One region of the Mesorhizobium sp. WSM4837 genome, then DNA from elsewhere that is predicted to be linked to it. Evidence: predicted binding sites of a transcription regulator. Region 1 holds the regulator's gene; each other region holds the start of a gene.
The links. Region 1 encodes LexA, which represses DNA repair genes until DNA is damaged. Its sites were predicted from a motif close to TGTTCNNNNTGTGTTCNG; they were not measured.
Positions count from the first base shown of each region.

Region 2: the regulator LexA is predicted to act here: its motif matches at 2,310-2,327, upstream of AC0L3D_RS10645 (YifB family Mg chelatase-like AAA ATPase).
Region 3: the regulator LexA is predicted to act here: its motif matches at 2,195-2,212, upstream of AC0L3D_RS28450 (DNA recombination protein RmuC).

Region 1 is NZ_JBVVQE010000025.1:75,424-81,887, reverse strand. It holds gene gltX (glutamate--tRNA ligase) at 1-413, opposite strand, end outside; gene AC0L3D_RS16880 (ComEC/Rec2 family competence protein) at 515-2,971, shown strand; gene lexA (transcriptional repressor LexA) at 2,965-3,702, opposite strand; gene AC0L3D_RS16870 (molybdopterin molybdotransferase MoeA) at 3,807-5,012, opposite strand; gene moaC (cyclic pyranopterin monophosphate synthase MoaC) at 5,012-5,509, opposite strand; gene trpC (indole-3-glycerol phosphate synthase TrpC) at 5,576-6,427, opposite strand; gene trpD (anthranilate phosphoribosyltransferase) at 6,432-6,464, opposite strand, start outside.
Region 2 is NZ_JBVVQE010000014.1:39,397-45,860, reverse strand. It holds gene AC0L3D_RS10660 (2-dehydro-3-deoxygalactonokinase) at 1-92, opposite strand, end outside; gene AC0L3D_RS10655 (SDR family NAD(P)-dependent oxidoreductase) at 89-856, opposite strand; gene gshB (glutathione synthase) at 1,296-2,237, shown strand; gene AC0L3D_RS10645 (YifB family Mg chelatase-like AAA ATPase) at 2,421-3,953, shown strand; gene AC0L3D_RS10640 (hypothetical protein) at 4,057-4,599, opposite strand; gene AC0L3D_RS10635 (malate synthase G) at 4,744-6,464, opposite strand, start outside.
Region 3 is NZ_JBVVQE010000065.1:5,302-11,765, reverse strand. It holds gene AC0L3D_RS28460 (transglutaminase-like domain-containing protein) at 1-393, shown strand, start outside; gene AC0L3D_RS28455 (GFA family protein) at 493-897, shown strand; gene AC0L3D_RS28450 (DNA recombination protein RmuC) at 902-2,161, opposite strand; gene def (peptide deformylase) at 2,267-2,812, shown strand; gene AC0L3D_RS28440 (hypothetical protein) at 2,907-3,212, shown strand; gene fmt (methionyl-tRNA formyltransferase) at 3,243-4,178, shown strand; gene AC0L3D_RS28430 (GNAT family N-acetyltransferase) at 4,175-4,684, shown strand; gene truA (tRNA pseudouridine(38-40) synthase TruA) at 4,702-5,463, shown strand; gene AC0L3D_RS28420 (hypothetical protein) at 5,740-6,345, opposite strand; gene dapE (succinyl-diaminopimelate desuccinylase) at 6,348-6,464, opposite strand, start outside.

The DNA.
Region 1 (6,464 bases):
CCAACCGGTGCCTCTGACGGGTCGCGGTCGCGCCAGCGGCCGTCATAGCGGGGAGGCAAGCCGTTGGCCCGCGCACTCTCGCGCATCGCCTCCAGCTCGGCCGGCGTCGCATAGCAGTAATAGGCTTTGCCGAGGCGCACCAGCTCCTCGGCAACCGCGCGGTGGCGCGGCGCGCGCTCGAACTGGGATACCGGTTCGCCGTCCCAGGTGAGGCCGAGCCAGGAGAGCCCATCGAGGATGGCAGCGGTTGCCGCATCGGTCGAACGCTCGCGATCGGTGTCCTCGATGCGCAGCAGCATCTTGCCGCCAGTGTGTTTCGCATACAGCCAATTGAACAGCGCCGTGCGCGCCCCGCCAATATGCAGGAATCCGGTGGGCGAAGGGGCAAAACGGGTGACGACCTTGTCCGACATGGAACTCCTGGGCAAGCGCAGAAAACGGATGTGGTGCGCGGACTTTCGCGCGTCGCGCGTTCATGTAGCATAGGAGGTCAAGGGCGCAAGGGGCGAACCCTATGGCTGGACCAGGCCGCGGCGTGGACGAGAGCGAGGGCGCGACCGCAAGCGTCAGCGAACGATCGCTGTTTGCCGACGTTCCTCACACTGAGTCGCTACCCGTTTCGCTGCCTGCGTCGCCGCTGAGCATCCAACCTCTTTCGCCGGATCGCCCGGCGCCGATACCGGCTTCAGCACCCGGCCCTGTCATTCGTTTTCGCCGACAGCTCAGCCATCTTTCACCATCCGGTGTCCGCAACAGCGTGGCCGCGGCAGCCGGCCTGGAACTCGACCGGGGCGTCGCCTTCCTGCTGGTGCCGGTTTTCCTGGCATGCGGGGTGATCGTCTATTTTTCGCTTGCCGTCGAACCGGACTTTGCCCAGCCCATCGCCGTCGTGGTCCTTACGGCATTGTGTGCGGCCGTCACGCGCTCACGCCGCAAAACGCACCTGTGCTTCATGGCAGCGTTGCTGTGCGCGCTTGGTGTGCTCGCCGCCAAGGTTGAAACCTGGCGCGCCGGAACGAAGATGCTCGGTTCGGAAATCCAGACCCGGCTGACCGGCCGTGTCGTCAGGCTCGACCAAATGGCGAACGGCCGGATCAGGCTGACCATCGATGTGATGTCGACCGCCCGGCCGACACTGCGTTATGCACCCGAACGTGTCAGGGTGTCGGCACGCAAGATTCCCGCTGAGATGACCGCAGGCTCGGTGGCAACCGGCTATGTGAGGCTTCTGCCTCCGACTGGCCCGGTCAGACCGGACAGCTTTGACTTTTCCTTTGACAGCTATTTCGCCGGTATCGGTGCCAGTGGCTTTTTCCTCGGCAGTCCAAAGATCGTCGTCTCCGAAGATGCACCGTTAACCGCACGCCTTTCTTCGTCGATCGAGAAGGCGCGCGAAACCATCGCCGACCATATCAGGGACAGCATCGGTGGTGCCGAGGGGGAGATTGCCGCTGCGCTGATCGTCGGCGTGCGTGCCGGCATCCCCGAAGAGATAAACGAATCGATGCGGCGCACCGGCATCTACCACATCATCTCCATTTCCGGCCTGCACATGGCGCTTGTCGCCGGCACCGTCATGGGATTGCTGCGCAGCGCCTTTGCGCTGTTTCCCGACTTTTCGTCGCGCCGGCCGGTCAAGAAATATGCGGCTGCTGCCGCACTCGTCTCCATCGCTGCCTATCTGATTTTCTCCGGTATCGTGGTCGCGGCTGAACGCAGCTTCATCATGCTGGCGGTAATGCTTGTCGCCGTGCTGTTCGACCGGGCGGCACTCACCATGCGCAACCTGGCGATTTCGGCCATCGCCGTCATCGTCGTGTCGCCGCACGAGGTGGTCGGCCCAAGCTTCCAGATGTCCTTCGCTGCGACTGCGGCTCTCGTGGGCGCCTATGCCAGTTGGTCCGACTTTCGTGCCGACAAGGCCAAGGCGCCGCGACAGCGACGGTCACCGGCCGCTTTCGTCACGCGCAAGCTCGTCGCTGGGGCAGGCACCATCGCAATGACCTCCATCATTGCCGGCAGCGCCACCGCGCTCTTCGCCATCTGGCACTTCCAGCGCGTCTCGCCGCTCAGCCTGTTCGCCAATCTGGCGGTCATGCCGATCGTCACGATCGTCATGTTCCTGGCCGTCCTCAGCGCCTTGGCAATGCCTTTCGGCCTCGACGGCCCTTTCCTCTACATGATGGGCAAGGGCCTGACGGCGATGATTGCAATTTCGGGATGGATCTCGGAGCGTTCGCCGGTCGATGCAGTCGGCCTGATTTCGTTGCAATCGGTTCTGCTGGTGACGGTCGCCCTGGTCATCGCCACGATGGCCACGACGTGGCTGCGGGTTGCGGCACTTCCCTTTGCGCTCGCCGGCCTGCTGACGATTTCCGAGACGCGCACCCCCGACGTGCTGATCTCGGAGGATGCGCATCTGGTGGCACTGCCGATCGGCGGCGGCGAACTTGCCGTCAACCGGGTGCGTTCGAACGAATTCACCACCGACAACTGGAAACATGCGCTGGTTTCAACAACGATCGTCGAGCCGGAGACATTCGAAAAAGGAGATGTGCGGTTCGACATCGCCGATCCGGCCGACCTGCCGCCGGGAGCGCCTTTCACCTGCACTGCCGGCCTGTGCCTGGCCCGGCATCCGTCCGGCGCGCTCATCGCGCTCGCCGACAACCGTGAAACCGCGCGGCCGGCCTGTGCCTTTGCGGATTTGATCGTCATCGACGATGCCACAGCCTATTACAAACCCTGCCGCAACCCGCTGGTTCTCGTCGTCACCAAACGGCAGCTCGCTCGCATGGGCAGTGCCGCCGTCTTCTTCGATCCGCTATCGGCGACGACGCGCGCAGAAATCCGTTTTGCCGTCAGACAGCCATATAGGCCCTGGCATGAGCAGCGGCGATTTTCGCGCGAGGCGAGGGGCCTGCCGCCATACCGCAGGGCCGAGAAACCCAGGAAGCCCGCCGTTCAGTAACGCCGGATCAATCCGACGAGCTTGCCCTGCACCTTGACCCGGTCCGGCCCGAAGATGCGCGTCTCGTAGGCCGGATTGGCGGCTTCCAGTGCGATAGAGGCACCTTTGCGGCGAAATCGCTTCAGCGTCGCTTCCTCCTCGTCGACCAGAGCGACAATGATCTCGCCAGGCTGGGCGGTGTCGGCGTTGCGGATGATGACCGTGTCGCCGTCGAAGATGCCGGCCTCGATCATCGAATCACCCTTGACCTCCAGCGCGTAGTGCGTGCCGCCGGTGATCATGTCCGGTGGCACCGAGATCGAATGCGTCTGGTGCTGGATGGCGTCGATCGGCACACCGGCAGCGATGCGGCCCATCACCGGTATGGAAACGGTGGCAGCGACGTCGTCGTCATTGCCGGCCGCACGCATGCGCGAAGGCGCCGGCTTGATCTGGCGTCCGAGGCCGCCCTGCCCAAGGGAGCCTTGAATGACGCTCGGCGAGAATTTGCGCGCCGCATTGAGGCCCGGCGCGATTGAATCGGGCAGGCGCAGCACCTCCAGCGCGCGGGCGCGGTTGGGCAGGCGGCGAATGAAACCGCGTTCCTCCAGCGCCGTGATCAGCCGGTGGATCCCCGATTTGGAGGCGAGGTCGAGCGCTTCCTTCATCTCGTCGAACGAGGGCGGAATGCCGCTTTCCTTCAGCCGCTCGTGAATGAACATCAGCAGTTCATGTTGTTTGCGTGTCAGCATCGCGACCCCCAACAGAATCAGAAAAACAAACCCAGAACAAACACTATCTGTTCCAGTTGTGTTCCGCAACCATTTAAAGTTTAATGAATGTGTTGACGTTTTGTTCAGCGTAGCATCAGCACGCTGCAGGCGGCGCCCGCTGCGGCCGCGGGAGCGAATGGCTCGCGCACGACCAGTCCGTTGGCGTCGGCCAGCATTCTGAGCATCGAGGAATCCTGGACACTGAACGGCGTTGCCTCAAGCGTGCCAGCTTCTTCCTTCACCACCGCGCGTACATAGTCCTGCCTGAGATCGTTGGCCGGCATGGCGGCGCCGAGCCGCGCCTGACGCATGTCCTGGCGGAACGCGCGGCCGCCGAGCCGCGCCAGCAGCGGCTTCAGAAAGAGCTGCGTGCCGACCAGGCTGGCCACCGGATTGCCAGGCAGGCCGATGCAGCGGATGGCGCCCAGCCGCCCGAACATCAGTGGCTTGCCGGGCCGCATGGCGATTTTCCAGAAATCGAGCGCCATGCCTTCGCCGGTCAGCACGTCATGGACGAGGTCGTGGTCGCCGACCGAGGCGCCGCCCAGCGTAACGATGACGTCCGCGCCTGCGGCGACGGCTTTTTTCACCAGCGCGGCGATCGCCTCCTTGCGGTCGGGGGCGATGCCGAGATCGAGTGCGCAGGCGCCGACCGAGCGGGCCGCGGCGGCGACGCCATAGGCATTGGAGGAGATGATCTGGTCGGGGCCAAGGTCGCTGCCCGGCGGCAGCAATTCGTCGCCGGTGGCGATGATGGCGACCAGCGGCCGTTTCACCACGCGGACCTGCTGGTGGTTGGCCGACGCCGCCAGCGACAATGCCGCGGGATCAAGCAGGCGGCCCTTCTCCAGCAGCATGTCGCCCTGCAAGAAATCGAGCCCGAGGCGGCGGATGTTGCGGCCTTCAACCGTCGGCGCGGTCACTTCGACCATGCCGCCGCCGAGGTCGCGGACATTCTCCTGGATGACGATGGTGTCGGCGCCTCCGGGAAGCGGCGCGCCGGTGAAGATGCGCACGGCCTGCGCCGCGCCGACTGTTCCGGCAAAGCCTCGTCCGGCCGGCGCCATGCCGATCACCGAAAGTCTCGCGGGCACGGACGCGACATCGTCGGCCCGCACGGCATAGCCGTCCATGGCCGACGCGTTGAATGGCGGCTGGGTGCGGAGCGCCATGAGCGGCTCCGCCAGCACGCGGTCGGCGGCATCCATCAGGGCGACGCTTTCAGCCGGCAAGGGCGCAGCATCCGCAAGCAGGTGCTCGAGCGCCTCGGCGACCGCAAGCAGCGCCATTATTGGCCTGCCCCCTGGGCATCCGCCTTGTAGTCGCCGGATTTGCCGCCGGTCTTTTCCACCAGCCTGATGCCGGAGATCGCCATGCCGCGATCGACCGCCTTGGCCATATCATAGATGGTCAGGCAGGCGACCGAGACGGCGGTCAGCGCTTCCATCTCGACGCCGGTCTTGCCGGTGACACGGGCCAGCGCCGTGACCTTCAGGCCGGGCAGCTTCGCGTCAGGTTCGATGTCTACCGATATCTTGGTCAACAGCAGCGGATGGCAGAGCGGGATCAGCTCATGCGTCCTCTTGGCCGCCATGATGCCGGCGATGCGCGCCGTGCCCAGCACGTCGCCCTTCTTGGCATCGCCGTCGAGAATCATTTTCAGCGTTTCGGGCCGCATCGAGACAAGACCTTCGGCGATTGCCGTGCGGGTCGTCTCCGCCTTGTCGCCGACATCGACCATATTGGCTTCGCCTTCCGCGCCAAGATGGGTGAGGGCGGCCGACATCGTCAGGTCACCCTGGAGCGACGTGCGTCCGTTTGGACGCACAAACTACACTCTGACGCTTTGTATTTATGCATCATGCTCTCCGAACATCGATTGCGATTTTCGGGCAGATGCATTGGCGGGCGCCTTGCCCGTCAAAAGCAGGTGCGTCGCAGTGGCCACGTCCTGTTGCCGCATCAGGCTCTCGCCGACGAGGAAAGTGCCAATGTCGCTCCGTTCCAGCCTGCGGCAGTCCTGGTGCGAGAAAATACCGCTCTCGCTGACCAGCAGCCGGTCGGCCGGCACCATCGCCGCGAGCCGCTCCGATGTCTCGATGCTGGTTTCGAACGTCCGCAGATTGCGGTTGTTGATGCCGATCAGCCGCGACGACAGTTTCAGCGCGCGTTCCGTCTCGGCCTCGTCATGCACCTCGACCAGCGCGTCCATGCCGAGCTCGAACGCCGTCGTTTCGAGTTCCCTGGCCACGGCGTCATCGACGCTCGCCATGATGATCAGGATGGCGTCCGCGCCCCACGCACGGGCCTCGAACACCTGATAGGGCTCGAACAGAAAATCCTTGCGCAAAGCCGGCAATGTCACGGCGCTGCGCGCATCGGTGAGGAATTCAGGCGCCCCCTGGAAAGACGGCGCATCGGTCAGCACCGAGAGGCAGGCAGCCCCACCTTTGGCATAGGCCGTGGCCAGCGCCGGCGGATCGAAATCGGCGCGGATCAGGCCCTTGGACGGGCTCGCCTTCTTGATCTCGGCGATCAGCGCGAAACTGCCGGATTTGCGTTTGGCTTCAAGGGCCGAGAGAAAGCCGCGTGGTGCGTCGGCATCCTTTGCCCGCGCCTTGATTTGGGCAAGCGGCACCCGCGCCTTCGCCGCCGCGATCTCGTCGCGCTTGTAGGCTTCGATCTTGCGCAGGATATCAGACACGGCGCTATCCGTTCGAAATCTCGACCAGCCGGTCAAG
Region 2 (6,464 bases), on a different contig from region 1:
ACGTTTCCGGCCTCATCGACCAGCCAGACCCTGAGACGGGTGGTGCCCCAGTCGACGGCGGCCACAGAAGGCACGTTGCTCGCTGAGTTCACAGGAAGCCCCCATCGACGATCAGCATCTGTGCGGTCAGCATGCGCGAAGCGTCCGACGCCAGGAACAGCACCGTGCCGACGATGTCTTCCGGCTGCATCACCTGCTTGATGCATTGCTTGGCCACGTGGGCGGCGAGCGCCTGTTCGGTGACCCAGAGCTGCTTCTGCCGCTCGGTGATCACCCAGCCGGGTGCGATCGCATTGACGCGAATGCCGTCGGCGCCGAGCTTGCCGGCAAGCCCCTTGGTCAGGCCGACGATCCCGGCCTTGGCGGCGGTATAGGCCGGCATGTCGGGGTGATTGATCAGGAACGACGTCGACGTGAAGTTGATGATCGAGCCGCCGCCGGCGCGCTTCATGCCCGGCGCCACCGCCTGTGCGGAGAAGAAATGCGGGCGCAGGTTGACCGCCTGGTTGTTGTCCCAGAACTCCACGGTGACGTCTTCCACCGCGTGGCGATCGTCAAGTGCTGCATTGTTGACCAGCACGGTGACGTCGCCATGCGCCTCTGCCGCCCTGGCGGCCGAAGCCCGCAGCGCCTCGACGTCGCGTATGTCGGTCTTGAGATAGAGGGGGCGGCGGCCGAGATCCTTTTCGATGCGGTCGGCCAGCGCCAGGCTCGGGCCGTCGGCGATGTCGATGAAGGCGACCTTTGCCCCCTGGCGGGCAAAACCCTCGGTCAGCGCCGCGCCAATTCCGGAGCCGCCGCCGGTAATCAGCACCGAAGCGCCCTCAAGGTCGGCAAAGCGCGCCGATGGCATCATTTTTTTCTCCCTGCGCATGACCCCGAAAATCGATTTCGATTTTCGGAAGGATCATGCGCAAATCAAAGTGCTACAGCGTCGTTTGCGCATCCAAAAGGACGCGCGGCGCCGTAGGCTCGGTCGGCGCGCATCCTAGCCAGACCGGTCGGGGGAGCAAGGGAGAAAACGCAAATTCGCGGGCTTGTGTCTGACAAGTCGCTCGTCAGATCGCCTTGAGCGCAAGGTGCCACGGAGCGAATTTCTGGGATAGCCGAGCGTGGCATCGAAACCAACCGGCCCGCCGAACAGGAATCGTTGCTGCCGGCGCAGCCGAACTGGGCAAGGCGCTCCGCCTGCGCCTCAGCTACGCCCAGCAGGCAATCCTCAAAATGTCGCGATTGGCAGATGACCGGGGAGGTTGTAAGGGCAAGCAGCCCATCCGATCCGCCGGAGATCCGCCATGCCTCTGAAAATCGCTGTCCAGATGGACCACATCTCCACCGTCTCGATTGCCGGCGACACGTCGTTTGCGCTGTCGCTGGAAGCGCAGCGGCGCGGCCACCAGCTGTTCCATTATACGCCCGACCGGCTGTCGCTGCGCGACGGCAAGGTGTTTGCCGGCGTCGAGGAAATGCAGGTCCGCGACGAGAAGGGCAGTCACTATTCGCTCGGCGAGAAAGTGCGCACCGACCTGTCGGAGATGGACGTCCTCCTGCTCAGGCAGGACCCGCCTTTCGACATGAACTACATCACCACGACGCATATGCTCGAGCGCATCCATCCCAGGACGCTGGTGGTCAACGACCCGGCCTGGGTGCGCAACAGCCCGGAAAAGATCTTCGTCACCGAGTTTCCCGACCTGATGCCGGAAACGCTGATCACCAAGGACAGCCAAGAGGTTGCCGCCTTCCGCAAGGAATTCGGCGACATCATCGTCAAGCCGCTCTACGGCAATGGCGGCGCCGGCATCTTCCACCTTCACGAGGCCGATCGCAACCTCGCCTCGCTGCTCGAAATGTTCGGCCAGATGTTCCGCGAGCCCTACATCGTTCAGCGTTATCTGAAGGAGGTGCGAGCCGGCGACAAGCGCATCATCCTGATCGACGGCGAGCCGGTCGGCGCCATCAACCGGGTGCCGGCCGAGACTGATTCACGCTCCAACATGCATGTCGGCGGCCGCGCCGAAAAAACGGAACTAACGGAGCGCGAACGCGAGATCTGCGCCCGCATCGGCCCGTCGCTGAAAGAGCGCGGTTTCATCCTCGTCGGCATCGACGTGATCGGCGACTACATGACCGAGATCAACGTGACGTCGCCGACCGGCGTGCGCGAGGTAAAACGCTTCGGCGGCGCCGATATCGCCAGCCTGTTCTGGGATGCGGTTGAGGACAAGCGCAAGTAGCACCCATGCTTGCCGGAACAGCGGTTTTCCGATCCGTAGCCGATGCGACGCCATCAAGGCACCACGTTCGATTGTTCCCGTAATGTTCTTGCCTTTGCCCAAAATCTGTGGTTGTCTCAGATGACGCCGTTCGCGGCATGATCGCATGGGCTTCGGGCGGGCCCATGTCCGGGGGCAGAAAAGATGGTTGCGCGGGTCCGTACGGTCGCTTTCCAGGGCATCGAGGCCGTGCCGGTCGACGTGCAGGTGATGATCGCGCCCGGCAAGGTCAACATGCACATCGTCGGCCTCGGCGACAAGGCGGTGGCCGAAAGCCGGGAGCGGGTGCAGGCGGCGCTGCACGCATCGGGCCTGTCGATGCCGTCGAAGAAGGTCACCGTCAATCTGGCGCCCGCCGATCTGCCCAAGGAAGGCAGCCATTACGATTTGCCGATCGCGCTTGGCCTGATGGCGGCGCTTGGCGCCATTCCAGGCGACATGCTGGCCGGCTATGTCGTGCTTGGCGAACTGTCGCTCGACGGCACCATCGCCGCGGTGGCCGGCGCGCTGCCGGCGGCGATCGGCGCCAATGCCGAAGGCAAGGGCCTGATCTGTCCTTTCGCCTGCGGTCCGGAAGCGGCGTGGGCCGGCAAGGATTTCGACATTCTGGCGCCGCGCAGCCTGATCGCCATCGCCAATCATTTTCGCGGCACGCAGGTGCTGTCGCGGCCGGAGGCCGGCATCCATGCCTCGGCGCGCGACCTGCCGGATCTTGCCGACATCAAGGGCCAGGAGACCGCCAAGCGGGCACTCGAAGTGGCGGCGGCCGGCGGCCATAACATGCTGATGATCGGTCCGCCAGGATCGGGAAAATCGATGCTGGCGCAGCGGCTGCCGTCGATCCTGCCGCCGCTGGCGCCGCGGGAATTGCTCGAAGTCTCGATGATCGCCTCGGTGGCAGGCGAGCTTGGCGAAGGCAAGCTGACCGACCGGCGGCCGTTCCGCGCGCCGCACCATTCGGCCTCGATGGCGGCGCTGGTCGGCGGCGGCCTGCGCGTGCGGCCGGGCGAGGCCTCGCTGGCCCATCACGGCGTGCTGTTCCTCGACGAGTTTCCCGAATTCTCGCCGCAGGCGCTAGATGCGCTGCGCCAGCCGCTGGAGACCGGCGACTGCATGATCGCCCGCGCCAATCATCGCGTCACCTATCCGGCGCGCATCCAACTGGTCGCGGCGATGAACCCGTGCCGCTGCGGCATGGCTGGCGAGCCGGGCTATCGCTGCCTGCGCGGCGATCGTTGCCGCACCGACTACCAAGCGCGCATTTCCGGCCCGCTGCTCGACCGCATCGATCTCCGGATCGAGGTGCCGGCGGTCTCGGCCAGCGATCTGATCCGACCGGACCGGGCGGAGAAGAGTGCCGATGTGGCGCTGCGCGTGGCCCGCGCCCGGACAACCCAGCGCGAACGTTTCGAGCGGCTCGGCGCGACCTCCGTCACCACTAACGCGCACTGCTCACCCTCTGTTATCGAGGAGATCGCGATGCCGGATGCATCAGGCCTGTCGCTGCTCAGGGATGCCAGCGAAAAGCTTGGCTTTTCAGCGCGGGCCTATCACCGGGTGCTGAAGGTGGCGCGGACGCTGGCCGATCTCGAGGCCAGCGAGACGGTCGGCCGCATCCATCTGGCCGAGGCGATTTCGTACCGCATGAGTTCGGAGCGAATGGCGCAGGCGGCGTGACGTTCCCCTCCCGCTTGAGGGAGGGTGACCGGCCCGGCCCGCAGGAGCTCGACAGTCTGACGCTACGCAGCCTGATCGCGATCGCCAGTCAATTCGGCGGCAGCTACTTAACCGGAATCATGAGATGTGCGTAGGGAGTGCCCGCCCACATCACATATGGCCTGGACGTGTCAGGCTTGGGGTCAGCCGGATAGCCCTGCATCATGTCCATTGCGTTGACGATCATCACGTGCGGTCCGGTCTCCACCCAATTGTTGCCTTCCTCGGGCTTCGTCGCATAAGGATCGGTGTTGCTGCCATCGGTGCCGCCTGCCAGCATATACATGAAGCCGACCTTGCCCTTGGGCGGTTCCTTTTTTCCAATCCACGCCATCGCCCATTCCATCGCGTTGGCATCTCCACACATTGGATCCGGGCCAGGTGTGGCCGGGTTGTCCGGCATGCACCAGAAGCCGTTTGTGCCCTCGCGCAGTGTGCGCATTGCACCCTTCTCATCCATAGCGTGGATCGCAGCGCCGCTTGCTACAGCGGGGGGTGCGGCGGATTCAGCGCTCTTGATCATCGCAGCGTCATCGGCGGCTGCGCCTTGCATCGCAACCAAACTGCCCGCCGCCACAAGGGCAGCGACCATCAGAAGCCGTTTCATGGCCGTTCTCCGGTTTTGAGTTGATCTTGTGCATGATGTCGGACGCACGGCCTCCCAGAGCCGTTTGTCGGTGATTAAATCGTAGCAGATCGCGTGCACCGGGACAACGACGTGTTCGTAATTGCTAATATCTGTCGGGTTATACTAAAACTCTGTACGCGCTATCGAGGGGCCTTCCTTCGCCTTCAGCTCGAGCCGCCGCGCGTGCAGCACCGGCTCGGTGTAGCCGTTGGGCTGGACCCGGCCCTTGAAGACGAGGTCGCAGGCGGCCAGGAAGGCAATCGACTTGTCGAAGTCAGGGGCCATCGGCCGGTAGAGCGGATCGCCTGCGTTCTGGCGGTCGACGACGCCGGCCATGCGCTTCATCGTCTCCATCACCTGGTCTGAGGTGCACACGCCGTGATGCAGCCAGTTGGCGATGTGCTGCGAGGAGATGCGCAGCGTCGCGCGGTCCTCCATCAGGCCTATGTCATTGATGTCAGGCACTTTCGAGCAGCCGACGCCCTGGTCGATCCAACGCACGACATAGCCCAGAATGCCTTGCGCGTTGTTGTCGAGCTCGTTCTGGACCTCCTCCGGCGACCAGTTCGGCCGCACCGCTACCGGCACCGACAAGATGTCGTCGAGCTTTGCCTTGGGGCGGCTCTTCAGCGCCGCCTGCACAGCGTCGACGTCGACCTTGTGGTAGTGGGTGGCGTGCAGCGTCGCCGCTGTCGGCGACGGCACCCAGGCGGTGTTGGCGCCGGCCCTGGGATGGGCGATCTTTTCCGCCAGCATCGCCGCCATCAGATCGGGCATCGCCCACATGCCCTTGCCGATCTGGGCGCGGCCGGCCAGCCCGCATTCCAGCCCGGTGTCGACGTTCCAGGCTTCGTAGGCGGCAATCCAGGCGGCCTGCTTCATGTCGCCCTTGCGGATCATCGGGCCGGCTTCCATCGAGGTGTGGATCTCGTCGCCGGTGCGGTCGAGGAAACCGGTGTTGATGAAGACGACGCGATCCTTGGCGGCGCGGATCGCCTCCTTGAGGTTGACGGTGGTGCGCCGCTCCTCGTCCATAATGCCCATCTTGATGGTGTTTTTCGCCATGCCGAGCAGCGCCTCGACACGGTCGAATATCTCGACGGCGAAGGCGACTTCCTCCGGCCCGTGCATCTTGGGCTTTACGACATACATCGAGCCCGCGCGGGAATTGGCGCGTCGTCCGTTCGGGCCGACATCGTGCAGCGCGATCAGCGCCGTCATCGCCGCATCCATTATGCCTTCCGGCACTTCGTTGCTGTCGCGAACTGTAATCGCCGGATTGGTCATGAGGTGGCCGACGTTGCGGATCAGCATCAGCGAGCGGCCAGGCAGGGACAGCGCGCCACCATCAGGCGCGGTGTACGACCGGTCGGGATTGAGTTTACGCGTAAACGTGCTGCCGGCCTTGGTGATCTCCTCGGCAAGGTCGCCCTTCATCAGGCCGAGCCAGTTGCGGTAGACCAAAACCTTGTCCTGCGCATCGACCGCCGCGACCGAATCCTCGCAGTCCTGGATGGTCGTCAGCGCCGATTCCAGCACGACATCGGCAATGCCGGCCGGATCGGTCTTGCCGATCTGGTTGCTGCGGTCGATCGATATTTCGACATGCAGGCCATTGCGGGTGAGCAGGACGGCTTCGGGATTATCGGCGTCGCCGCGATAGCCGGCAAACTGTTTGGGATCGGCGAGCGTGGTGGCGCCGGCGCCCTCGCCCAGCCGCAGCATGCCGTTGGCCACGGCAAGCCCGTTCACCCCTGCCCATTTGCCGGTCGTCAGCGGGACCGATTCGTCGAGAAAACCCTTCGCCCAGGCAATGACCTTGGCGCCGCGCACGGGATTGAATC
Region 3 (6,464 bases), on a different contig from region 1:
TTCAACTACGGCAACGCGCGGCCGACGCGCACGGCAGCAGAGGCCTATCGTGAGCAAAGCGGCGTTTGCCGCGACTTTGCCCATCTCGCCGTCGCCTTCTGCCGCGCCTTGAATATCCCGACACGCTATTGCACCGGATACATCAGCGACATCGGCTTGCCGAAACCGTGGTCGGACATGGATTTCGCTGCCTGGATGGAGGTCTATCTCGGCGGCCGCTGGCATGCCTTCGATCCGCGCAACAATGCGCCGCGCATCGGCCGCATCCTGATCGCCTCCGGCCGCGACGCAGCCGATGTGCCGCTGACCCATATCTTCGGGCCGGGTATGCTGGCCGGTTTCAAGGTCTGGACTGATGAAATCATCGAACAGGCGTCGGCGCCGCAGTCTTGAACCACAGCATGCTTCGCGCGTTGTGATTGCCGGTGGAGCTTCGGCCGGTGCGCCGTTAAGCTCCAACGCGTCGAGGCTCGGCTGAAGGGAGGAGCGAAGATGAAAATCGACGGCGGGTGCCATTGCGGCGCCATCACTTACGAGGCGGAGGTCGATCCGGACAACACCAGTATTTGTCACTGCATCGATTGCCAGCAGCTGACCGGAACAGCGTTTCGGGTGACCGTGCCGGCGCCGGAGGAGCACTACCGGATCACCAAGGGCACGCCGAAGATCTACATCAAGACCGCAGCGAGCGGCGCCAGGCGCGCCCAGGCCTTTTGCGGCGAATGCGGTACGCACCTCTATGCCACGTCGGTTGGCGACGGGCCGAAAGTCTACGGCATCAGGGTCGGCACGGCGCGGCAGCGCGAACAACTGATCCCGAGAAAACAGATCTGGCACCGCTCGGCGCTGCCTTGGCTGCCGGAGTTCGAAGGCACGATGATCGTCGAGGAGCAGTAGCCTCTCAGTCGTCGCCTTCGACGACCCTTAGCCTCAGCTGGCCGGTCTTGGAGTCGGCGACGCGCGCACCCGCTTCGGTCTTCGCACTGGCCGCCGATCCGGCGTCGCCCTCCGTCGGCTGCGCGCCGAACTCCAGCGCCTCGATCTTTTGGCCGCGCTTGGTCACCTTCGACGTCGAGACGAGAATATCGTCGATATCCTTGGCCGACTGGCCGAAATGGCTCTGCAGCTTGCGCACCCGCTCGTCGAGGCGCGAGACATCCTCCATCAGCCGGATGACTTCGCCCTGGATCAGATGCGCCTGCTCGCGCATGCGGGCGTCCTTGAGAATCGCCTGGATGACCTGGATCGACAGCATCAGCAGCGACGGCGAGACGATGACGATGCGGGCGCGGTGCGCCTTGTGGACAATCCCCTCGAAATTCTCGTGGATCTCGGCGAATACCGATTCCGACGGCACGAACATGAAGGCGGTGTCCTGCGTCTCGCCCTGGATCAGGTATTTGTCGGAAATATCGCGGACATGCACCTCGATGTCACGCCGAAACGCTTGTGCCGCGACCTTCTGCAAATCGACGCCTTCGGCGGCACGGATGGCGTTCCAGGCTTCCAGCGGAAACTTGGCGTCGATGGCGAGTGCGGGCGCGCCATTCGGCATCTTCACCAGGCAGTCAGGCCGGCTGCCGTTCGACAGGGTCGCCTGGAATTCATAGGCGCCGTGCGGCAGGCCGTCGGCGACGATCGCCTCCATGCGCGACTGGCCGAAGGCGCCGCGCGTCTGTTTGTTGGAGAGGATTGCCTGAAGTTGCACGACCTGGCTGGCGAGCGACTGGATGTTGCCTTGCGCTGTATCGATGACCGCCAGCCGCTCCTGCAGTTTGGCGAGGCTTTCATGCGTCGATTTCGTCTGCTCGGTCATGGTCTGGCCGAGACGGCCGGTCATCGCGTCGAGACGCTGGCCGATCGACTGCGTGAGTTCGGCCTGCCGCGCCCCGAACACTTCGGCGATGGCGCCCATGCGGCCCTGCATCTCGGCCTGGCTTGCCAGGATGCCGGCCATCCGCGCCTCGGCGTCGCGGGCGTGGTCGGCGGCTTCCGCGGCAGCCACCGCACGCGCCTTGGCCGAGCGCCAGAGCGCGACGACGAGCGCCACGAACAGGCCCAGGAACAGGACCGCGCCGAATGCCAGCGCGTGGCCGAGCGTGATCGTGGTGGCGCCGAGCCGGGCGATCGGTTCGGACAGGATGGTGGTCAGGTCGTTCATATCGGACAGCATAAATGATTCGGCCTGACGACACAGATCAAAACGTGAACGCCGCTGCAAATGCCCCGGTTGACGCTTTTCGTGCGAGGTCTTAGGTGAGACGCCATGTCGATCAAGCCGCTCATCATCCTTCCCGATCCCGTCCTGCGCCAGGTTTCGAAACCGGTCGAGCGCGTCGACGGCGCCTTGCGCAAACTGGCCGACGATATGCTGGACACGATGTATGATGCGCCGGGCATTGGTCTGGCGGCGATCCAGATCGGCGAACCGCTGCGCATGCTGGTGATCGACCTCGCCAAGGAAGACGAGCCGCCGGCGCCGCATGTCTTCATCAATCCCGAGATTCTTGAGAGCGCCGATCAGCGCTCGGTCTACGAGGAGGGGTGCCTGTCGATCCCGGATTACTATGCCGAGGTCGAGCGCCCTGCCGCCGTGCGGGTGAAATATCTCGATCGCGACGGCAAGCTGCAGGAGATCGAGGCCGAAGGGCTGATGGCGACTTGCCTGCAGCACGAAATCGACCATCTCAACGGCGTTCTGTTCATCGACCACATCTCGAAGCTGAAGCGCGACATGGTGGTGAAGAAGTTCAAGAAGCTCGCCAGGGACAAACCATCAGGCAGCAAGGCGCCGGGCAAGTTAGTGGGATAGGGCGATACTCGCGCAGTTTGATGCTGAACTTTTCGAAGATGTTGGCGGGACAGCGCCCCTCTACCCTGTTCCAGATCAGGAAATGGAGACGCCGATGAGCGACATGCTGATCAGAAATATTCCCGAACCCTTGAAGCGGGAAATCGAGCAGGCGGCGCGTAAGAGCGGCCAGAGCCTGTCGGGCAAGGCGATAGCTCTTCTGCGCGAAGGCATGGTCGCCGAAAGGCAAGCCAGGCTGGAGCCGGGTCTTTCGGCATGGGACGCTATTCGCGCGACTTTCGCTGCTGAAAACGCAATTGGCGATGAATTCGCCAAGATCATGAACGAAATCGAAGCAGAAAGGAAACGCGACTTCGGTCGCCGACCCGCAAAGTTCGCGACTTCGACTGAGCCGACTTAACGGCCAGACGAAGACCGGACCCGGAACAAAATGCCCTTGCGCGTCATCTTCATGGGTACGCCCGAATTCTCGGTGCCGACGCTGCGGGCGATCGCGGATGCCGGACATGAGATTGGAGCCGTCTACACTCAGCCGCCGCGCGCCGCCGGTCGCCGGGGGCTGGAACTGACGCCGTCGCCGGTGCAGCGCGAGGCCGAGCGGCTGGGCCTCGAGGTGCGGACGCCGGTGTCGCTGAAGAACGAGACCGAGCAGCAGGCGTTCCGCGCCTTGCGGGCCGATGTCGCCGTCGTCGTCGCCTATGGCTTGCTGTTGCCCAAACCCATTCTCGAGGCGCCGCGGCTTGGCTGCCTCAATGGTCACGCGTCGCTGTTGCCACGCTGGCGCGGCGCCGCCCCTATCCAGCGCGCCATCATGGCCGGCGATACCGAGACAGGCATGATGGTGATGCGGATGGAAGAGGGCCTGGACACCGGCCCGGTGGCGATGGCCGAAAAATGCGCCATCGGCCCCGATATGACGGCCGACGAACTGCATGATCGGCTGATGCACATTGGCGCCGCGCTGATGGCGGAAGCGCTGGCTCGTCTGGAACGGGATGCCCTGACTTTTACCGCACAGGCGACGGAGGGGGTGACCTATGCCAAAAAGATCGATAAAGCGGAGACGCGCGTGGACTGGACGCGGCCTGCTGGCGAAGTCCACGATCATATTCGCGGCCTGTCGCCCTTTCCCGGCGCATGGTGCGAGATCGAAATTGGCGGCCGCCCGGAGCGGCTGAAACTGCTTCGCTCGATGCTTTCGCAAGGCGCCGGCGAGCCGGGAGGAATTCTCGACGACCGGCTGACGGTCGCCTGCGGGTCAGGCGCGATCAGGTTGGTCGAAGTTCAACGTGCGGGCGGAAAGCCCATTGCCGCGCAGGAATTTCTGCGCGGGGCCAAGCTCGAAAAAGGAATGAAATTCTCATGAGCATGATGTCGATACGCGCGGCGACGCCGCGGGACCGCGAGGCGATCCGCCTGGTCGAGGAACACGCATTCGGCCAGCAGGCGGAGGCCGGCCTGGTCGACGCGCTGGTCAGCGGCGGCGATGCCGTCGTCGAACTGGTGGCGGAAGAAGATGGACAGGTGGTCGGCCATATCCTGTTTTCGCGGCTTTTCGTGCAGAACGGCGGCAAGAGCTTTCCGGCGGTAGCTCTGGCGCCTCTGGCTGTCGAGCCGTCATTCCATGGCACCGGCATCGGCGGTGCGCTGGTCCGCGAGGCGCATATCCGCCTGAAGGACGCCGGCGAGGTGCTGGCGGTGGTGCTTGGCGATCCCGCATATTATGGCCGCTTCGGCTACAGTCACGCGCGCGCCGAAAAATTCGAAAGCGAGTTCCAGGGCGAAGCGCTGCAGGCGCTGGTCTGGGGCGAAGCGCCTGAGACCGGCAAGCTGGTCTACGCTTCGGCTTTCGGCACCGCGCTCGCCGCCTAACCTCATCCTTCTTAGGAATGCCGCGTTTTCGCCTCGACATCGAATATGACGGCAGCCTCTATGCCGGCTGGCAGCGCCAGGCAGACCAGCCTTCGGTGCAGCAGGCGATCGAACAGGCGATCGAGAAATTCTGCGGCGAACAGGTCTCGCTGCGCGGCGCCGGCCGCACCGATGCCGGCGTCCATGCGACCGGTCAGGTGGCGCATGTCGATCTCGTCAGGGCGTGGCCTGATGACAAGGTTCGCGATGCCGTCAACGCCCACCTGCAAACGGCCAAGGCGCGCGTCGCCATCCTCAAGGCGGCTGTGGTGCCGGATAGCTTCGATGCGCGTTTCTCGGCGATCGGCCGCCACTATCTCTACCGCATCGTCAACCGGCGCGCGCCGGCGGCGCTCGACAAGGGCAAGATCTGGTGGGTGCCGAAGCGGCTCGACGCCGAGGCCATGCACGAAGCGGCAAAGGTGCTGCTGGGGCGGCATGATTTCACCACGTTCCGATCGACCCAGTGCCAGGCCGACAACCCGATCCGGACGCTCGACCGGCTGGATGTCAGTCGGCTGGGTGACATGATCGAAGTGCGAGCCTCGGCGCGCTCGTTCCTGCACAATCAGGTGCGCTCGATGGTCGGCTCGCTGAAGCGCGTCGGCGAAGGCGGCTGGACAATTGCCGACCTGAAAGCGGCGCTCGACGCGCGCGACCGTGCAGCCTGTGGCCAGGTGGCGCCGCCCGACGGACTTTTTCTTATCGGTGTGGACTACCCGCAGGCGGCACACGACTGAGTAAAAATCAGTCCTCGTCGTCTTCAACCAATTGTGGGAGTTGGCGCTGCCCCTCATCGCCCTGCTGGGCACTTCTCCCCGTATAGTGCGGGGAGAAGAGGCTGGCCGCAGCCGCAGCATCCTTCTTGCAACGTCTGTGGTTGGCAAAATCGTTGATGAGAGCTGCCCTCTCCCCGTCACTATACGGGGAGAGGATGCCGGCAGGCAGGTGAGGGGCGGCGCCAACGTCAGCAAGCGAAACCACACCGGGAATTCGGACAAATTCACTTGGATGCTTCAAGTGCCGGTTCCGCTCGGCGCAACGATGCCGAGCAGCGCCTGCAGCACGAACAGAACGACCAGCGACGCCACGAACATTCCGGCGAAGACAGCGCTGCCGACAGCCGCGCCCCTGCCGATGGCAACGTTTGTCATCCGCCAGGTCAGGATCATCGACAGCGCGAACAAAAGCAGCGACGCCAGTACGGCGAACTCGTTGGTGGACGGCAGGAAAAGCCTAATCAACGCCGCTGGCAGCATCATCCAGGCGATGATCGCCGACGCCCAGTTGCTGGCGACGACATAGTGGACGAAGCGCCCGCCGATGCCGGCGCGCGGCGCGACGAGGGCAAGGCCGACAAGCGGCAACACCCAGACGCCGATGTCGACTGTCGCCAGACGGATCAGCATGCTGAAGCGTCCGGCGAATGCATTCGGATCGCCGATCTCGTTGGCGAGGCCGACCCAACCGACGATCAGCGCCGGTGCCGCGACGACGATGGCGAAGAAGGAATTCCAGAAACCGTCGGCCGAAAGGTCGAACTGGCGCAGCCCATCGGCCTTGCCGAGCATCAGTCGCCAGGCGCCGTTGAGCGAAGCATAGGTTTCATCCGACGAAAGCATGATTACGATGCGCCTTGCTCGAACCAGTCTTCGATGAAGCGCTGATAGATCTGCGTCAGCGTCTCGAGGTCGGCAAGTGCGACGCGCTCATCGACCATGTGCATGGTCTTGCCGACCAG